One region of the Paenibacillus sp. FSL W8-0194 genome, then DNA from elsewhere that is predicted to be linked to it. Evidence: predicted binding sites of a transcription regulator. Region 1 holds the regulator's gene; each other region holds the start of a gene.
What was found. The regulator LexA, encoded in region 1, represses DNA repair genes until DNA is damaged. The targets are predictions, from matches to a motif close to CGAACATATGTTCG.
Positions count from the first base shown of each region.

Region 2: a site for LexA is predicted at 3,493-3,506, ahead of MKY58_RS17415 (YolD-like family protein). Genes of this name have one in related genera too.
Region 3: a site for LexA is predicted at 3,781-3,794, ahead of addB (helicase-exonuclease AddAB subunit AddB). Genes of this name have one in related genera too.

Region 1 is NZ_CP150205.1:2,387,663-2,393,227, reverse strand. It holds gene MKY58_RS10690 (HAD family hydrolase) at 1-601, opposite strand, end outside; gene MKY58_RS10685 (hypothetical protein) at 633-1,178, opposite strand; gene MKY58_RS10680 (DUF896 domain-containing protein) at 1,213-1,407, opposite strand; gene MKY58_RS10675 (LysM peptidoglycan-binding domain-containing protein) at 1,509-1,889, opposite strand; gene lexA (transcriptional repressor LexA) at 2,083-2,709, shown strand; gene MKY58_RS10665 (serine hydrolase domain-containing protein) at 2,776-3,807, opposite strand; gene MKY58_RS10660 (response regulator) at 4,018-5,211, opposite strand; gene MKY58_RS10655 (histidine kinase) at 5,189-5,565, opposite strand, start outside.
Region 2 is NZ_CP150205.1:3,845,895-3,851,459, forward strand. It holds gene MKY58_RS17390 (nucleoside recognition domain-containing protein) at 1-334, shown strand, start outside; gene coaD (pantetheine-phosphate adenylyltransferase) at 331-825, opposite strand; gene rsmD (16S rRNA (guanine(966)-N(2))-methyltransferase RsmD) at 809-1,423, opposite strand; gene MKY58_RS17405 (hypothetical protein) at 1,888-2,310, shown strand; gene MKY58_RS17410 (hypothetical protein) at 2,654-3,076, shown strand; gene MKY58_RS17415 (YolD-like family protein) at 3,120-3,452, opposite strand; gene MKY58_RS17420 (helix-turn-helix transcriptional regulator) at 3,568-3,792, opposite strand; gene MKY58_RS17425 (hypothetical protein) at 3,935-4,339, shown strand; gene MKY58_RS17430 (hypothetical protein) at 4,412-4,747, shown strand; gene MKY58_RS17435 (hypothetical protein) at 4,849-5,121, shown strand.
Region 3 is NZ_CP150205.1:1,736,879-1,742,443, reverse strand. It holds gene addA (helicase-exonuclease AddAB subunit AddA) at 1-188, opposite strand, end outside; gene addB (helicase-exonuclease AddAB subunit AddB) at 185-3,694, opposite strand; gene MKY58_RS07495 (class I SAM-dependent rRNA methyltransferase) at 4,018-5,388, opposite strand; gene MKY58_RS07490 (Na/Pi symporter) at 5,519-5,565, shown strand, end outside.

The sequences.
Region 1 (5,565 bases):
GGGAGAGCGCATGCTCAAAAATGGTAGGATCCGGCTTGCCTTTGCCGAAGTTGCCCGAAATGACGACTTGGTCGAAATAAGGGACCAGCTCCGGTACGCCATCCAGTTTTTCCTGCTGCAATCCCGGGCAGCCGTTCGTCAGCAACAGAAGCTTATAGTTCCCTTTCAGCTCTTGCAGCACTTGGAACGTTTCTTCATACACATGGGGGCGGGAGCGTCTTTCCATCCCGAATTGTCGGGCAAGTTCTTCGGCCAGCTGCGCGTCTTCCACACCCAGCTCGGCGAGGCCGCGGCGCCAAGATTCCTTCCGGTATTCAGGGACGATTTCGGCCATCCGTTGAAACTCGGGCTGCTTCCCTACGGTAAATTCCCCCCATAATGCTTCAAACGGGTTAATGCCGATCATGGCGGTAAAAGCATACGTGTCGTACGACTCGTACAAAGCCCGCGCCTCTTTGCGGACAGCCGCTTCAAGCGCCTCCGCGTCGACCCCGGTTTTGGCGGCGGCCGTTTCGCAGGTCGCTTGGAAGGATTCCTTCACGCTGCGCTCATCCCACAACAACGTATCGTCCAAATCAAAAAAAACGGCGGTAACTCCCATCTTCCCATCCCTCTCCCAACGTTAATCTGTACTATTGTTTTTCAAACGGAATATTAAAAGAGGCGGCAAAACGCTCAAGACGTTCTGCCATGGCTTCGGTATCGTAGCGGTTGATCAAACGGGTAAACACCCAATTGCCGCCCTTTATTTCCTTGCCCTTTTTCCCCTTCGTTCCTTTCATTTCGATCACGATCGAACCGGATCCTGCTTTGATTTTGGCGATTTGGTCCGCCGTCAAACGCCGGTCGCGATTGAACTTGATCGTGGAAAGCGTATTTTTGTCCACTTTAAGAAACGGGCGGCGCAAAAAAATCATAATCGCCAGCAAAACGTACAATCCGACCACGATCCAATTCAAGGAGGTGTTCATCGCCGCCTGCTGGCTCGTCATTCCGAGCAAAAGGTAAATGACGGCAAGCGCTACCAGCGTGATGGGAAGAACAAAGTTCCGCCCTTTGAAGACGTCGGCCGTGGCGGAGCCGTTCGAGGAATACAGCGAAGGTTTCCCCTGTTTTTTACGCTGCTTGTTTAGTTGAGCCGAGTTTTTCTGAACCATTCTTTCCCAAGATCGGGACATCGTGTTTCCCCCTTAACCATGATGTTCTGTATTTTTATTTGCGCTTTCCGTCATTGCGGTCTTCTACCCATTCGATCGAATCCAACTGGGCCCTGAAGTTCCGACGGACGTTTTGAAGATATCTCTCGCGCAATTTCGCACGTTCTTCGGTTTCTTCCTTGGTCAGGCCAGTCTCTTTGTCTTTGCGCGCAAGCTCATTAATGCGCTGAACTAAGCTGTCGATATCCATACATGACTCCTCCAATAATCAATTCATACCTAACTTTGCCATGAGAAAAAGAGCTTGTCAAGGCGTGAACCTTACCAAGCTCTTAGGCATAAAAACGAAGTCTAATATATAGGAAGAGAAAGGACATCTCCGGCTTGAATGCCGCTGGATTTCAGATGGTTCGTCTTCTTAATGATCTGAATGTATGCGCGGGTATCCATGTCCTTCGGTTTATGATCCCGGGCGATTTGCCATAACGTGTCCCCTTGGGACACAACGATTTGTTCCATTTGCACCTCGTCTTGAGGGGAACCGGCAAATACGCGTACCATGCCTGTACACCCTGCCGTCATAATTATGACGATCAGCAGAAGCTTCACCATCTGGCGCCGCGTGAACATGGCCTGGAAAGCGTGAAGCTGTTCTTTTAGTTTCCCGCCGTTGCGGTCTCCCCCGGAAATTTCATGATTATATATGCTTTGATATGTACTGTATTTTAACATGTTAACCGTTCCTCCAAACATTTGTTCTTGTATGAGAACAATATAACACGAACACATGTTTTGTTCAATAGTTTTTTCGAACAATTGTTCTCCATTAAGGAAAAATCATGTTCCCGTTTTAGAACTTGTGTTTGTACGAACGGCAGTTCTATGTTATACTTTTACCAAACGTTACTAATGGGGTTGATGGGGAATGTCGAAGATATCTAGCCGGCAGCAAGCGATATTGGAATTTATAAGAAACGAAGTCCGGGCCAAAGGTTATCCTCCTTCCGTCCGCGAGATCGGCGAAGCCGTCGGACTGGCTTCCAGCTCGACGGTGCACGGCCATCTGGACAGACTGGAGAAAAAGGGATTGATCCGCAGGGACCCAACGAAACCTCGCGCCATTGAGATTTTGGGCCAGGAAGAATCCGAAAGCAGCAACCTGTTCACGCAAACGATCGCGCGGGTTCCCGTGGTAGGTAAGGTTACGGCCGGCGTACCGATTACCGCTACGGAAAATATCGAGGATTATTTCCCTCTGCCCCAGCATTTTGTCGGGGACGAGAAAGTCTTTATGCTATCGGTCGTAGGGGACAGCATGATCGAGGCGGGCATTCACAACGGCGACTACGTCATCGTCCGCCAGCAGCAGACCGCTGATAACGGAGATATCGTCGTTGCCATGACGGACGAAGACGAAGCTACCGTAAAAACGTTCTATAAAGAAAAGGATCATATCCGTCTGCAGCCGGAGAATCCGTCTTACGAGCCGCTGCGCTTGAATCACGTGACCATTCTCGGCAAGGTCGTCGGTTTGTTCCGCGACATTCATTGATCCGTGTTGGCCTCGCCAATGGACAAGCCCTTGTTCTTCCAGGAGAACAAGGGCTTTCTATTTGGGTTAGCCGAATTTCTCCTGCTGCCACATCGTTGTGATATATCCGAGGAGGCTCTCGGCTTGATGCACGCCCGGATCCGCGTTCATCATGCATACCGCCCCTATGCCTTTCTCGGGATAAACGGTCATCATACATTGGAAACCGCTGCCCCACCCGAGCGAGGTAATCTCCAGCTTCCCGCCATGGCACTCCATGAATACGCCCAGCCCGGCCCACTTAAAACCGTTCTGCGGTGTAAACATTTCCTTTGCGGTCTTTGGGGAAATCCCCAATATCCCCTTCCCCTGCAGCGAAGCCATCAGCTCGGCGGCCAACATCGCGAGGTCCGTCGGTGTCGTCCAAAGCCCGGCAGCCGCAGCATACGGATAAATCGGATAGGGGCTGGCCAACCGGTCGCCATATCGGTTATGTCCGGCGGCAGATCCCGCGCGAATGTCGGATTCGTCCATGACGAAACGGCTGTTTTTCATCCCCAGCGGTTCAAATATCTTTCTCCGTATCAGCTTTTCGAACGGCTCCCCCGTCGCATCTTCAATCAGCAGCTGCATGACGCAAAATCCCGTATCCGAATAGATGAACCGGCTTCCCGGCTCGGCGACCAGTAAAGCAGGCTCCTGCCTATAAACCGTTAATCCTGTTAACAATTCCGCCATGGACGGAGCTTTGCGGTCCCTGGCCAACGTCGGAAAGCTTCCATCGGGATCGGAAAAGCCGGCTTGATGGCCAAGAAGCCTGCGCAGCGTGACGCGGCCGGAACGGAATTGCGGATGCTCCGGAATCTTCCACGATATCAGGCGCCGATTCGCTTCTTCATCCAATTGAAGGACGCATTCCTCTACCAGAACAAGCGCTAAAACGCTTGCCGCAAATTTGCTGATGGAACATGCGTTAAACATCGTATCCATCCGGACCGGTTCCGTCTCCCCCGCCGCAAGCTTTCCCCAGGTCTCCCGATGGCTGATCAAACCATCCTCAATGAATGCGATGCTTAACCCGGGAATTCCCTCCCTATCCATCCGTTCGCTGACGCTCATTGGATCCACTGTTTCCCTTCCCCCCCCTCCCCAACCAAAGTAACAATACATCAATTATAGAACATTTGTTCCCTTTTGGCAATAAGCAACCTAGCGAGCATCTCCTAACATCGCCCAAAACCGGACTTTCCTAGGCAAGAAACGCAAAGAACCGTGCCAGTCGAACTGGCACGGCCCAAGGCGGATATCGAGGCGCATCCTTTTTCCCTTCTACGGACAAGCTCGGTTCAGCCCGTCCTCCTCCCATCCCCGCTGCCGGTATTCCGTCGGCGTCATGTTCGTCCGCTTGCGGAAAACCTGCGTAAAGTGTTTGACGTCCTGGTAACCGACCTTTTCGGCGATGTCGATCAGCTTCAGCTGCGTATGCTTCAGCAGTTCCATCGCTTTTTCCATCCGCAGCGAAATGACGTACTCCTTGAACCCGCTTCCGGTTTTTTGCTTGAACACTTGGCTGAAGTATGCCGGGTTCAAAAAGACGACGGAGGCGACCTTTTCCAGCGTCACGTCGGTATTGTAGTTCGCACGGATATATTGGAGGGCTACTTCGACCGCCCGGTTTCCGCCCGGGGCGTAATATTCGAATTCGAGCGTTCCGGACTGCCGCCCCATCCCCCGGATCGCCGCCGGGATGCTGTTAAAGTCGCGGATTTCTTCGGACAGCCCGACTTGGAACGGCACCTTGACGTATTTTTTCAGATGCAGCCGCAGCTCGTCGCTCAAGCGCTTTGCCCCGTCCGGCGAATCCGGCGTCACGAGGCCCAGCAGGCTTTTGCCGTCGAGGCTGGTGACGAACCCTTTTCCGTGGCGTTCGATCAGCTCGGTCAGCACGTTTTCGACGATAAAATGCTCGAGATGTACAGCGTCGTCGCTTTCCATTTTGACCAGCACCAAATAAAAGCGGGGGTACCGCTCCACGAACGGGGCGATGTCCAAGTTCCCGATGTCGAGTCCCGTCGCCCAGCGCTGGAATACCGCTTCACGCAAAAACTTCAGGTTGCTCCGGAGCAGCCGCGTTTCCTGCTCCAGCTCGGCGTCCCGCTCCACTTCCTCGCCGAGCCGCCCGATCATCGAAATCAGCGCCTCCTTGCCGATCGGCTTAAGCATATAATCCTTGGCCCCGAGCCTGACCGCTTCTTTGGCGTAAGCAAATTCGGAATACGCGGAGATGATTACCCATTTCACGTGCGGATAATTGCTCCGGGACACCTGCATCAATTCGAGTCCGGTCATGCCCGGCATCAAAATATCCGTGAGCACCACGTCGATCTGGCCGCCCCGGAGAATTTGCGCCGCTTCGTCCGGATTTTCCGCCAATTGCACGCCGTGGCCGGGAAACGCTTTGCGGATCGTCCGCTTGATCCCCTCCCGGATCACGCTTTCATCATCCACCACCAATATGTTCATCTTCGTCCTCCCCTTCGGCCGGAATCGGTATGGCAACGGTCACCGTCGTTCCTTGCAGCGGCTCGCTTTCGATGCTCAAACCGTATGGTCCGCCGAACATCATCACCAGGCGGTCGTGTACGTTCCGCAGCCCGATGCCGCGTCTTCTTCCGGGCGAATCCGCATCCGGCGACCGCTGATGTTTGGCGTGCATCGTCTCTTTTACCCGCTCCAGCGTCTCGGCATCCATGCCCATTCCGTTGTCCTCGATTTTGATCAGCAGCTTGTTCCCTTCCTTTTCCGTGCGCACGTTCAGCACGCCCATGCCTTCCTTCGGCTCCAAACCGTATTTGACCGCGTTTTCGATGATCGGCT
Region 2 (5,565 bases), 1.5 Mb from region 1:
TGGCTTCAGCGGCATCAGCGCCCTGCTGCAGTCGATGTCGGTGCTGAGAAAAGCCGGCATGCGCTGGTTTCCCTTTGCGCTTGTCCGCTTGCTGCACGGCGCGCTTGCTTTTGCGGCTGCTTGGCTCGTTTGGCCGCTCGTCCGCTATTTCCCGAAAAACGCGGATCACGCATTCCTTGGCAGCGAAGCGATCTCGTCCGATTGGAGCGCCTATTTTTCCCTATGGAAAGCCGTGCCGCAGCTGCTGCAGTGGCAAGGGGCGCTGCTGGCGGCAATGATCGCCTGCTCGCTGTTGTTCAAGCTGCTTCATCCTTCCCGCAAACATACGGGTTAACCGCGCTGCTTCCGCTTTAGCGCTTCCTCCACCTCGGGCGGAACCAGATCCTTCACGTCCCCGTGATAGGCGGCGATTTCTTTGACGATGCTCGAGCTTAAATAGGAATATTTCGGATTCGTCATCATGAAGACCGTTTCGGCATCCGGATTCAGCTTATGGTTGGCGGACGCCATTTGGAGCTCGTATTCGAAATCCGTCACGGAGCGCACCCCGCGCACGATGGCCTGCGCATTCCGCAGGCGCACGTAATTGGCCGTCAAGTCCTGGAAGCTGTCTACCTGCACATTGGGTAGATGCGTAGTAACCCGCCGGATCAAATCCATCCGTTCTTCAATCGAAAACAGCGGCTGCTTGCTCCGGTTGATCAGCACGGCCACGACCAGCTCGTCAAATTGCCTTGCCGCGCGCTGAATAATGTCCAGATGCCCCATCGTCACCGGATCGAAGCTTCCGGGATATACTGCGATACGTTTATTCGTCGAACCCATGCTCGGCCTCCTTAGCGGCTTCGCTCTCGGGCGAGGCCGCTTTATTTCCGTCGTATTTGTAAATGGAAACTGCCGTTTCCCCGTATGTCGCATGCCGGACGCAGGCGAACGGACCGAACTCTGCCGGGTATTCGTAACCCGATTCATGCTCGAGAACGATCGTCGCCCCGCTTGCCAGCATGTTTTTTTCATGCATCGTTTCCATGAGCTTGTCCCCGTTTTTCATCCGGTACGGCGGGTCCAAAAACACGACGTCCAGCACGACTCCCCTCTTTTCAAGCGCTTTAAGCGCGCGTTCCGCCTCATTGCGGTAGACCTCGGCCTGCCCCTCGAGCTTCGTTGCCTTCAGGTTGGCGCGGACCGTTTCGATGCTTTTTTGGTCCATGTCGATAAAAATCGCCTTTTCCATGCCCCTGCTCAGCGCTTCGATGGCCAGTCCCCCCGTTCCCGCAAACAAATCGAGGGCGACTCCCCCGTCAAAAAAAGGACCGATCATGCTGAAAATCGCTTCCTTCACCTTATCCGTCGTCGGACGCGTCCCCATGCCCGGAACCGCCTTCAGCGGTCTTCCTTTGGCGCTTCCTGATACTACTCTCATGTTGCTTCACCCATTTTCGTCAATCAGAATATTTGTCTAATGCTGCTCATTTCTGACGATATCGTACCATAATCACCCCAAATTTGAAAAACGAAGACCTCGGACAATTTTTTTTGGCAAGGGATGTATAAACCGGGGATTACGGGGAATGCTTTAACTATCGACATCAATGAATGTCGTAGACAACCGCGGAAAGCTTACGTTTCCCCATAAGCTCTTCGTCCGGTTTCTCCTCTCCCATGAAAGGGCGTCCCGAAAGGGGCGCCCGATTTTATTTGCTAAAAACCCTTATATATCAAGCGTTTCAGGAAAATCGTTTTGGGACAACCCACTGAATTGTCCACCTGTTGTCCACCAAATAATCCAAAAAGCACTTTACTATTCCTTAATATCACACTTTTATTGTGGTTAAATTTTCCTATCCTTGATAAACTGTTATTGATTTTACATAGGGAGGTCAAATTATGGGGATTTTCGACAAAATGAAAGCCGATCTTAAACAAGCAACTGCGGATGGAAAAGCCATTGGTGCTGGCAAGGCGGTCATGCTCGAATATATAGGCGGACATCCAAAAGTAAAGGCCGGGCGAGTCACATTTACCAAAGGGGACGAACCATATACTCTCTTGGTCTCAGGAAACAAGATCACTGTCACTAAAATGGAGTGGGATGAAAAAGGAAAGCGTAGTGCTGGCAAAGCAGCTGCTGGTGCAATTGTAGGCGGGGTCCTTACGGGCGGTATAGGTTTGCTTGCTGGCGCAGCGATCGGCGGGAGAAGGAAGGATAATTCCCTTGCTGTAATATCTTTTACCGACGGTCCATTTGAAGGTACTATTTACTGCCGCTGCGGTCAGAAGGAATATCAAAAACTTGCCGCTTTACTTTGATACGTAAAAAGCCCACCGACCAATTAGGTTAGTGGGCTTTTTTCTAAATATTCGCCTGAATGATATCATCAAATTTTATCCAATCCCAATCGTCGTCGTAACGCAATTTTATTTCCTTCGTCAATTTGTACACCATGGTGGCGATCATTTCCAGGTGCGCGAATTCTTCTGCACATTGTGGTTATCGTTTATAATTCTTACGAGTAACTTCCTTATTATATGTTAGTCCATATGAAATCAATTAAACGTAATTTGTTAGAAATTAATTGGGGCGAATTTTATTGTGGTTAAATTTTCCTATCCTTGATAAACTGTAATTGATTTTATATAGGGAGGTCAAACCATGGGGATTTTCGACAAAATGAAAGCTGATCTTAAACAAGCAACTGCGGATGGAAAAGCCATTGGTGCTGGCAAGGCGGTCATGCTCGAATATATAGGCGGACATCCAAAAGTAAAGGCCGGGCGAGTCACATTTACCAAAGGGGACGAACCATATACTCTCTTGGTCTCAGGAAACAAGATCACTGTCACTAAAATGGAGTGGGATGAAAAAGGAAAGCATAGTGCTGGCAAAGCAGCTGCTGGTGCAATTGTAGGCGGGGTTCTTACGGGCGGTATAGGTTTGCTTGCTGGCGCAGCGATCGGCGGGAGAAGGAAGGATAATTCCCTTGCTGTAATATCTTTTACCGACGGTCCATTTGAAGGTACTATTTACTGCCGCTGCGATCAGAAGGAATATCAAAAACTTGCCGCTTTACTTTGATACGTAAAAAGCCCACCGACCAATTAGGTTAGTGGGCTTTTTTCTAAATATTCGCCTGAATGATATCATCAAATTTTATCCAATCCCAATCGTCGTCGTAACGCAATTTTATTTCCTTTCGAAACATGTTGATCACGGTGACAAATCCGGTCGCCTGTTTATCCTCATATGGGTCATAAAGTTCCAGAGTCACCGGAACATGTCGGTTAAAAGAATCCTGTAGCGCCTGGCCGATCTGCTGCCATTCCTGCTCGTCGATCACCGGCTTAGGGCGCGGATCCTTGTGGATCATATATTGGTTGTACGCTTCCCGGTGTTCCGGCAAAATCATCCGAGACGACTCAAATAGCCCGTTTCCTTCCAGTTTTGATGCCATATAGCGACCTCCATTCAGGAACATTTGTTCTTATTATATACAAACATGCGTTCGATATTCAATAAAAAAATCCTAACTGCATTTCTGAGTACAAAAAAAATACCACTTTGGCTACTTATGCCTCGGTGGTATTTTGGGCGTCTGGGATATGTTCGAGCAAATCATTTGGCTGGACTCCAAAATAATTACACAGCCGATCCAGTACTTCTAAAGACACGTACTCTCCTTTTTCAAACTTCGCCAGCGTTGACGGCCCTATTCCGACCGCCCCACGTAAATCTGTCTTTTTCATATCTCTATCGATCAGCAGCTTAAACAACGGCTTATAAGTAAATGCCATACAATCACACCTTTCTGTATTCCATGTACATAATATAAGATAAAAAGTACATAAAAGCAAATATTTTGTTTGACATAATGTTTTCAATATAGTATATTAAGTACAGGAAGTGAAACATAATAACAAATGGAGGTAATCGAAAATGAAGAAGGTCATGGTAAGAGCTTGGGAAATCGCAAAGGCGGCAGTTGCTAAATTTGGAGGCAAAGCAAAGGAATACTTCTCCCAGGCTCTCACCATGGCGTGGAAGGAGGTGAAAGCAGTAAAGAAGAAGTTTGAACTTGAATTAAAGGCAGACACCAAGAAGACAAAGACATGGGTCGCTGAGATTACGGGTACTCATCCGGTTTACAAACTGGCCAGAAAATTCCTCAACAAGGATTGGGATAACGAGTACGGCGAGAAGGTTTTTCGCCTCAATGACGGGTTTTACGAATTTTTCAACGGCAAGCGCAAGCAGTTGTTTCAAGTCGTGGATGGTGAGTACGTAGAAGTGGATTTGGACAGAGTCCTAGTAGCAGTACAAGAAGAAAGCCGCTCGGTATAAGCGGCTCGGGCGGGAAAAACTTCTCACGGCCTTCCCGCCCTCCATTATAACAAAAATCGGAGGATGATGAGAATGTCTAAAGTAAATGTGTATGAAAATGAACTTGCACAAGGTCCCGTAATTGCCAGGGTGGAATACAACTCCCGTCTTGATTTTTGGAATGGAAGCGATTGGACGGATGGCGGTCTGGGGACGCACCTTGGTATCACGAAACTCCGCGATGGCCGCTACGTCCTGATCCATGGAACTCAATGGGAGGGGCAAAGTGATTGGGCGGAGGTCGTGTCGGATGAACGAGCATTACAGGCTATTTTGAGCACTGGCAACGATCATTTGCTCGATGATAAACGATTTAAGCCGCTCAGAGAGTTGGCCGAGAGACAACTGGTAAAAGAGTTAGAGCATTAATTACACAAGCGCATCGGAGGGGTCTCCATTTCCTTCGATGCGTAGATTTAAATTCAAAAAACTGATAGAGTAGGATTATATTAACTACGGAGGTACTACCGATGGGGAGATTATCGATAAGCCAAAGATTGCGTAAGGCAAGTAAACCCGAACTCAAGCAAAAGATCGCCGTAGATTGGTCGGCTGAATGGCAAACAGAATATGAAACTCATGTGAGAAATTTCGAAAAAGCAATCCGTGACAAGGACTTTGACCTTTTGGTGCGAACCCTTGGATGGTTAAAGGCTGATGGAAAAAAGAGATTTGACGCACTTCCACGCGTCCTGTCTGCTCTTGCAGAAGAACATAAAGTTGAATTAGAGGAAGATAACTAAGTATGAACGGACGGTATACGAAGGAATGCGCATATTGTGGGATTGAATTTAAGACTGATACCCAGCATCAACGATATTGCAGACCAACGCATAAGACATACGATTATCGTAGACGTCGGGTGCTCAACGCCGAAAAGCCAATTTGTCCGAAATGCGGAAAGCCCTGGAAGGAGCCAGACATTAAAAGGGGAACAAAGCCGAGTTATTGCGCAGATTGCCAGGAGTATTTTTCCGAAAATTATGAAAAAAAACGCCTGCGGAGTTAGACCCACGGGCGTTTTTTTGTAATCAATTTTAACCCAGCGCTTGTATAAAAAGCGACAGCGCGGCGGTGCTTCCGATCCGCGCAATTTAATAATAAATCATTTGGGACAATATGTAAATATACCAAAACAAAAAAAGAACCCTGCCAAGCAGGGTCTTCGCCTTATAATCCCAAGCGCT
Region 3 (5,565 bases), 650 kb from region 1:
ACGAGCAGGCGGTCCACGCTGAATCCCTGCTCCTCGTCCGTTATTTTACGGATGATCCGTTCCACGAGCACGGCGGTTTTGCCGGAACCTGCCGCAGCGGCCACAAGGATGTCGTCGCCCGTTTCGGCGATCGCCTTCCATTGGTCGTCGCTCCATATGCTGCCTTCGGGTTTCGGTTTTAAGCTCAAGACGTTTCTCCTCCTTTATGCTCGGACAACAGTTCCCATACCTGCGTTTTATCCGGTTTGCCCAGCAGATGGTAGTGGTTGCCTTCGACGGTTTCGTCAAATTGGCATACCGGCTTGAACGGGCAAAACGTGCAGGCGGTTTCCTGCTGGATGCGGTACGGTTCGATCTTCACGTCGCCCTCCGTAATTCTCGTTCCGATGCTTTCGATGCTGCGGCGGACCGAAGCCAGCAAGTCGTCCCACTGTTCCGGCGTTGCCACAGAAGCGCTGCTGTAGAAGCTGCCGTCCGCTTTGACGGCCACCGGCAGAATGGACGAATGCCCCTTGTCCAAGGAAGCGTCCATCAAGGATACCGTCTCCCTGTCGGCAAGCAGCAGCCCTTTCATTTTGAACCGTTTGAGCAGCTCTTCCGCCGCCTGTTCCATCGTCATGCCGTTGGCCGACTGCAGGATCGGGTCATGCACGTGAAAATACAGCGTCCCTGCCGGCAGCGCCTTGCTCCCGAGCCACTGCTCCGCATAGGTCAGCAGCACGTCCAAATACGTCAGCATTTGCAGCGCAAGTCCGTAATACACTTCATGCAGCTTCAGGTCCTTATGCCCGGATTTGTAGTCGATGACCCGCAGCAAAAGCCCGTTTTCCCCATGGGCCAGGTCCACGCGGTCGATTCGGCCGACGACTTCCATCACGGAACCGTTCTCCAGCTTGAAGGTCAGCGGCGGCAGCGGTTTCCCCGGCCCGAAATCAAGCTCCAGCCCCACGGGCTCGAAGCTGCCGCGGCGGGCATGCTCGCCCAAAATGACCGAGGCTCTGCCGACGATGTTTTTCAGCTTCCTTGAAATGTAGCCGTAGCGCTTCGAGCTGAGCAAAATTTCGCCCTGAAGCATCGGAGCGAGCCGTTCCACCGTCAGTTCCGCTTCCCTTCGGCATTCCTCCGCCGTCAGGCTTCCCCAGCTGCGGTTCTGCTCCTTCAGCCGAACGGCCATTTCGCTTAGCGCGGCATGAAAAAGCTGACCGATGTCCGGCGCCTTCAGCCGGTACAGCTGGCGCTCCCTCAGCTTTAGACCATGGGAGGCAAAATGCGAAAACGGGCACGCCACGAACCTCTCCATCCGCGACACGCTCGTGCGGACCTTGCTGCCGTACAGCCGGCGGCTGGTGCCGGCCGAAAGCGGCTGCGCGCCGTTGCGGTAAAACAGCGAACGGAGCAGCATGTCGAGCGGTCCGCGCCACTGCGGATCGGTTAAATACCAGTTGTAGGCGTTCCACCATATCTCCGGCATGTTCATGCCCTGTTTCCATCGTCGCAGCTGCACGATCAGATGCTTCAGCGTCTGACGGGGATGTTCGATGAAGGCTTCGTGCTCCGAAGCGGGCTGTTCCGCTCCCGGCTGGGCCAAAAGCGGCCGTGCCTGAAGCCCCGGAAACATTTTCGCCAAATGGCGGACGACTTCCGAAGGAAGCAGCTCCTTCCCTTCGTCGTCCGCCGCCGGATAACTGATCCAGACATGCCGGCTGGCGGAAGTCAAGGCGTTATAGATCAGGAAGCGTTCGTCCAGCAGCCGGCGCGAAATGCCGGGGGCCAGTTCCATGCCCGCATCCGCAAGCACGGACCGTTCCTGTTCGGTAAGGACGCCGTCCTCCTGGAACACCGCCGGAATGACCCCGTCGTTCACCCCGAGCAAAAAAGCGTATTTGACGCCGCTCGTGCGGGTCCGGTCCATCGTTCCCACGAGCACCTGATCAAGCGAAGGGGGCACGAGTCCAAGCTTCAGCTCGCTGAGCCCGGTCTCCAGCATGCCCGCGAACAGGTCGAACGCCATTTTTTCCGGCCCCATCATCTCGACGATCTGATCCAGCAAATCCAGCACCTCGCCCCAAAGCTGCCGATGCTCCCTGGCCGCTTCCGGACGGCCGCCGAGCAGCGCTTCGCGGTTCCACGCGTCCAATTTCTGGGGAACGCCCGCGTCTTCAAGCAGCCCGTAAACGGCCGTGCACATCTCCCGTGCCGTTTTGGCGCGTTTCATCCGTTTCTCGAAAGCAGCCAGCGGCCCGGTTACCGCCGCCCGGCAGCGTTCCATCAGCTCAAGCGTCTCTTCGGCCGTCTTCTGCCCCGCAGATCCCCCTTCCTCCAGCGACAGGCTCGGGACCGCCTTGAGCGGCCGTCCGTCCGTCCAGCGGTAGCCCTGAAACCCGCAAGCGAGCGCATAGTTTTCGAAGCGGTCCATGTCTTCGCGCGTCAGAGACCCGTCAAGCGGGAGAAGCAGGTCGCTTTTGACGCAGCGGAACACATCCTCGTGCCTCCAGAACCGCCGGACCACATCCAGCGCGGCGCGAATGAACTCGGCAAGGGGATGGTGAAGCTCGCTCCTTTTCTGGTCAAGGAAAACCGGAACGCCGTAATCGTGAAAAAGCGGCATGACGAGATGCTCGTAATCCGCGAGATTGCGCACGAACACGGCCATTTCGCGGAAGCGTACGCCTTCCTCGCGCGACAGCCGAAGCATCTCCCGCAGCGCTCCTTCGACCTCCGCCCGCCGGCTGGAGGCAGGATGGATCGAAATCGCTTCGCAGCGAAGGCCGGCGTTCGCCTCGTAGCGAAGGCGGCGATCGTACCCCCGCTCCAAATGGGCAAGCATCGGACTTTCCGCGAAACGCGGCGGCACAGGCGGAGCGAGCACCGTATCGTCGATGTCCAGGCCCAATTCTTCCGCCATACCCCTCAGCTTGACATAGGTCGTGGCGGTCGGATGGAACAAATCGAGCTCATGCGGCATCCGCTCGCCGTCGTAAGGTTTGTCCAGCGTCAAGGAAACGGTGACGGACCGGGCATGAAGCATCAACTGGCCGACCGCCAAAAGCTCCTGCGGAGTAAAGCCGTGGAACCCGTCGATCCATATTTCCGCTCCGCGCAAATAGGCGGAGTCCTTCACCGCTTCGGTCAAACGGATCAAATTGTCTTCCTCGTCGATATACAGCGGTGACATTTCCTGCTCGAAATCTTTGTATACCGTCCACAAATCTTCAAGCTTGCTGCGAAGGATCGGCGTGACGCCTTGCGGCGGCAGTTGCTCCAGCAGCTGCCCGACGGCGGACGCATCGACGCAATACCGCTTCATCTCGGTATACACGTCGCCGAGCTTGCCGACGAACCCGAGCTGCTCGCCTGAGGCCCCAAACAGTTTCAGCTCGTCCTTGCGGCGCTGTATGATTTTGTACAGCAGCATTTTTTTGCCTTCGTCGCTGATGCCGACGCGCGCCGTTCCCCCGGTCTCCTGCATGACGCGGTACGCGAGGCGGCGGAAGCTGAGCACTTGGGCCCTGACGCTCCCCTTGATCCGCCCCGACGTAACCAGCCCGTGTTCGGCCTGGAACGAACCCTGCTCCGGAACGAGCAAAATGATCGCATTCCCTTGCGGCTCGGCCTCCAGTTTGGCGGAAATTTGATCCAATATGGCCGTCGTTTTGCCGCTGCCCGATCGTCCGATAAGAAAATGAACCGGCATGTTCCTCCCCCTTCATCTATGTAAAATAAAAAACTATGGATTTTGCTCCAAATCTACCTTCCAGTATATCATACACAGCATAAAATAGAACGTATGTTTGCAATAATCACATCTACGTCGGGTAGCCCTGCAGCCGTTAGCTCTGCCGTGCAGAGCGCTTCTCCTATTTTACCACTAAATTTCCGCCAGGGTTGAACGTCCAGTATTTGCAAAAAGGCGCTGCAGGCCGCATTTTTTCGAAGCTCCTATTTTCTTGCAAAAAAAAAGAAAGAACCGCCGCCGAATCCTCTCGGATTCAAAGCGGCAGTCCGGTATCTTCCCGATTAAAAGGTTTTGCTTCTCACTTCGAAAATCGCAAACTTCAGGTAGTGCCCTTCATCGACGCCCAAAATTTGCGGATGGTCTTTCCCGGCGGCACGCCATTCGATCAAACGCAGAATCTTCCCTGCATCCGCCGCAGCCTCCCGGATCGTTTCCAGGAACAAATCGGGGCGCATATGGTACGAGCAGCTTGCCGTGACCAGGTACCCGCCTTCGTTCACCAGCTTCATGCCGTGCAGGTTGATGTCCTTGTATCCTCTGCAGGCGCCTTTTACGGCGCTTTTCGTTTTCGCGAAGGCTGGCGGGTCCAAAATGACGACGTCCCATGTTCTGCCGCCCCCCGCGGTCATTTTTTGCGAGGTATCGATCTTCCCTGCGCCGGCGGAACGGATCTGTCTTTCCTCCAGCCCTTTGACCTGCGACCGAAGATACTGGAACGCGTCATCCACGACGAACTCCACGCGGTCGCCGAAGCCGTTCAGCTCCACGTTTTCCCGCGCGCTGTCGATCGCATGCTGGGAGATGTCCAGGCAGGTCACTTTTTTGGCCCCGTATTTGCAGGCATGAAGCGTAAAGCTGCCGGTATGCGAAAAACATTCCAGCACCGTCGCGCCGTCCCAGAAAGGGAACGTGACGACCTTGCCGCTTTTGTTGACCGGACGCCGGACCCGTTGCCCGTTTTCTTCGACTTCCCGAACCTCGATCCCGCTGCGTTCGCCCCAGCCGGTCATCAGCGGCTCGATGGACGCGCGGTTTTCCCGCTGGTCGAAAAAGTAGCCGGTTTTTTGCCCTTCTTCGATATCGACGCGGATCAGCAGCCCGTTTTCCCGGACCGTAACGTATCTCGGGCATTCGCCGTAAAGGGGCCCCTTCGTCTGCTCCAGCCCTTCGAGCTCCCGGATCGGTACATCGCTCCGTTCATAGATGCCGCGCGGGTTCATCACCTTAGCCAAGGCGCCGACGATTTCCTTGCGCCGGATATCCATGCCCAGCGTCAAGAGCTGAATGACCAGCACGTCATCGAACCGGTCCACGATGAGGCCCGGGAGGAAATCGGCCTCCCCATACACCAGGCGATAAGCATTTCCTTCGTCCAGGAAGCGCTCCCGGTGCTTCAGGCAGCCAAGGAACCGCTCGGCGAAAAAGTCCTCGTCCATCGCTTCGATCTCGCGGTAGGAAACGGCGCGCACGGTAATCTGCGATGCCGGGTTGTAATAACCGGTCGCCAAATAACGGCCTTGATGGTTCACGACTTGGACCAGGTCCCCCGGCTGCGGATCGCCTTGAACCGACTCGATTTCGTTTTTGAAAATCCAGGGATGACCCTGCTCCAGCCTTTTTTTGCGGTTTTTATGAAGAACGACAGTTGCCAACATGTCCACTCCTACTCATGTCTATTTCTTGATCCTAATGGTTTGCTCCCCGGCCTCCCGTGTCATGGTTGTCCAAGCAGCGACATATACGTTATACATGGACAAGAATTCGCAAAGGAGAACCTTACCCATGTTTCATACGATAATTTTCCCCGTCGTGTACGGGCTGATCATTTT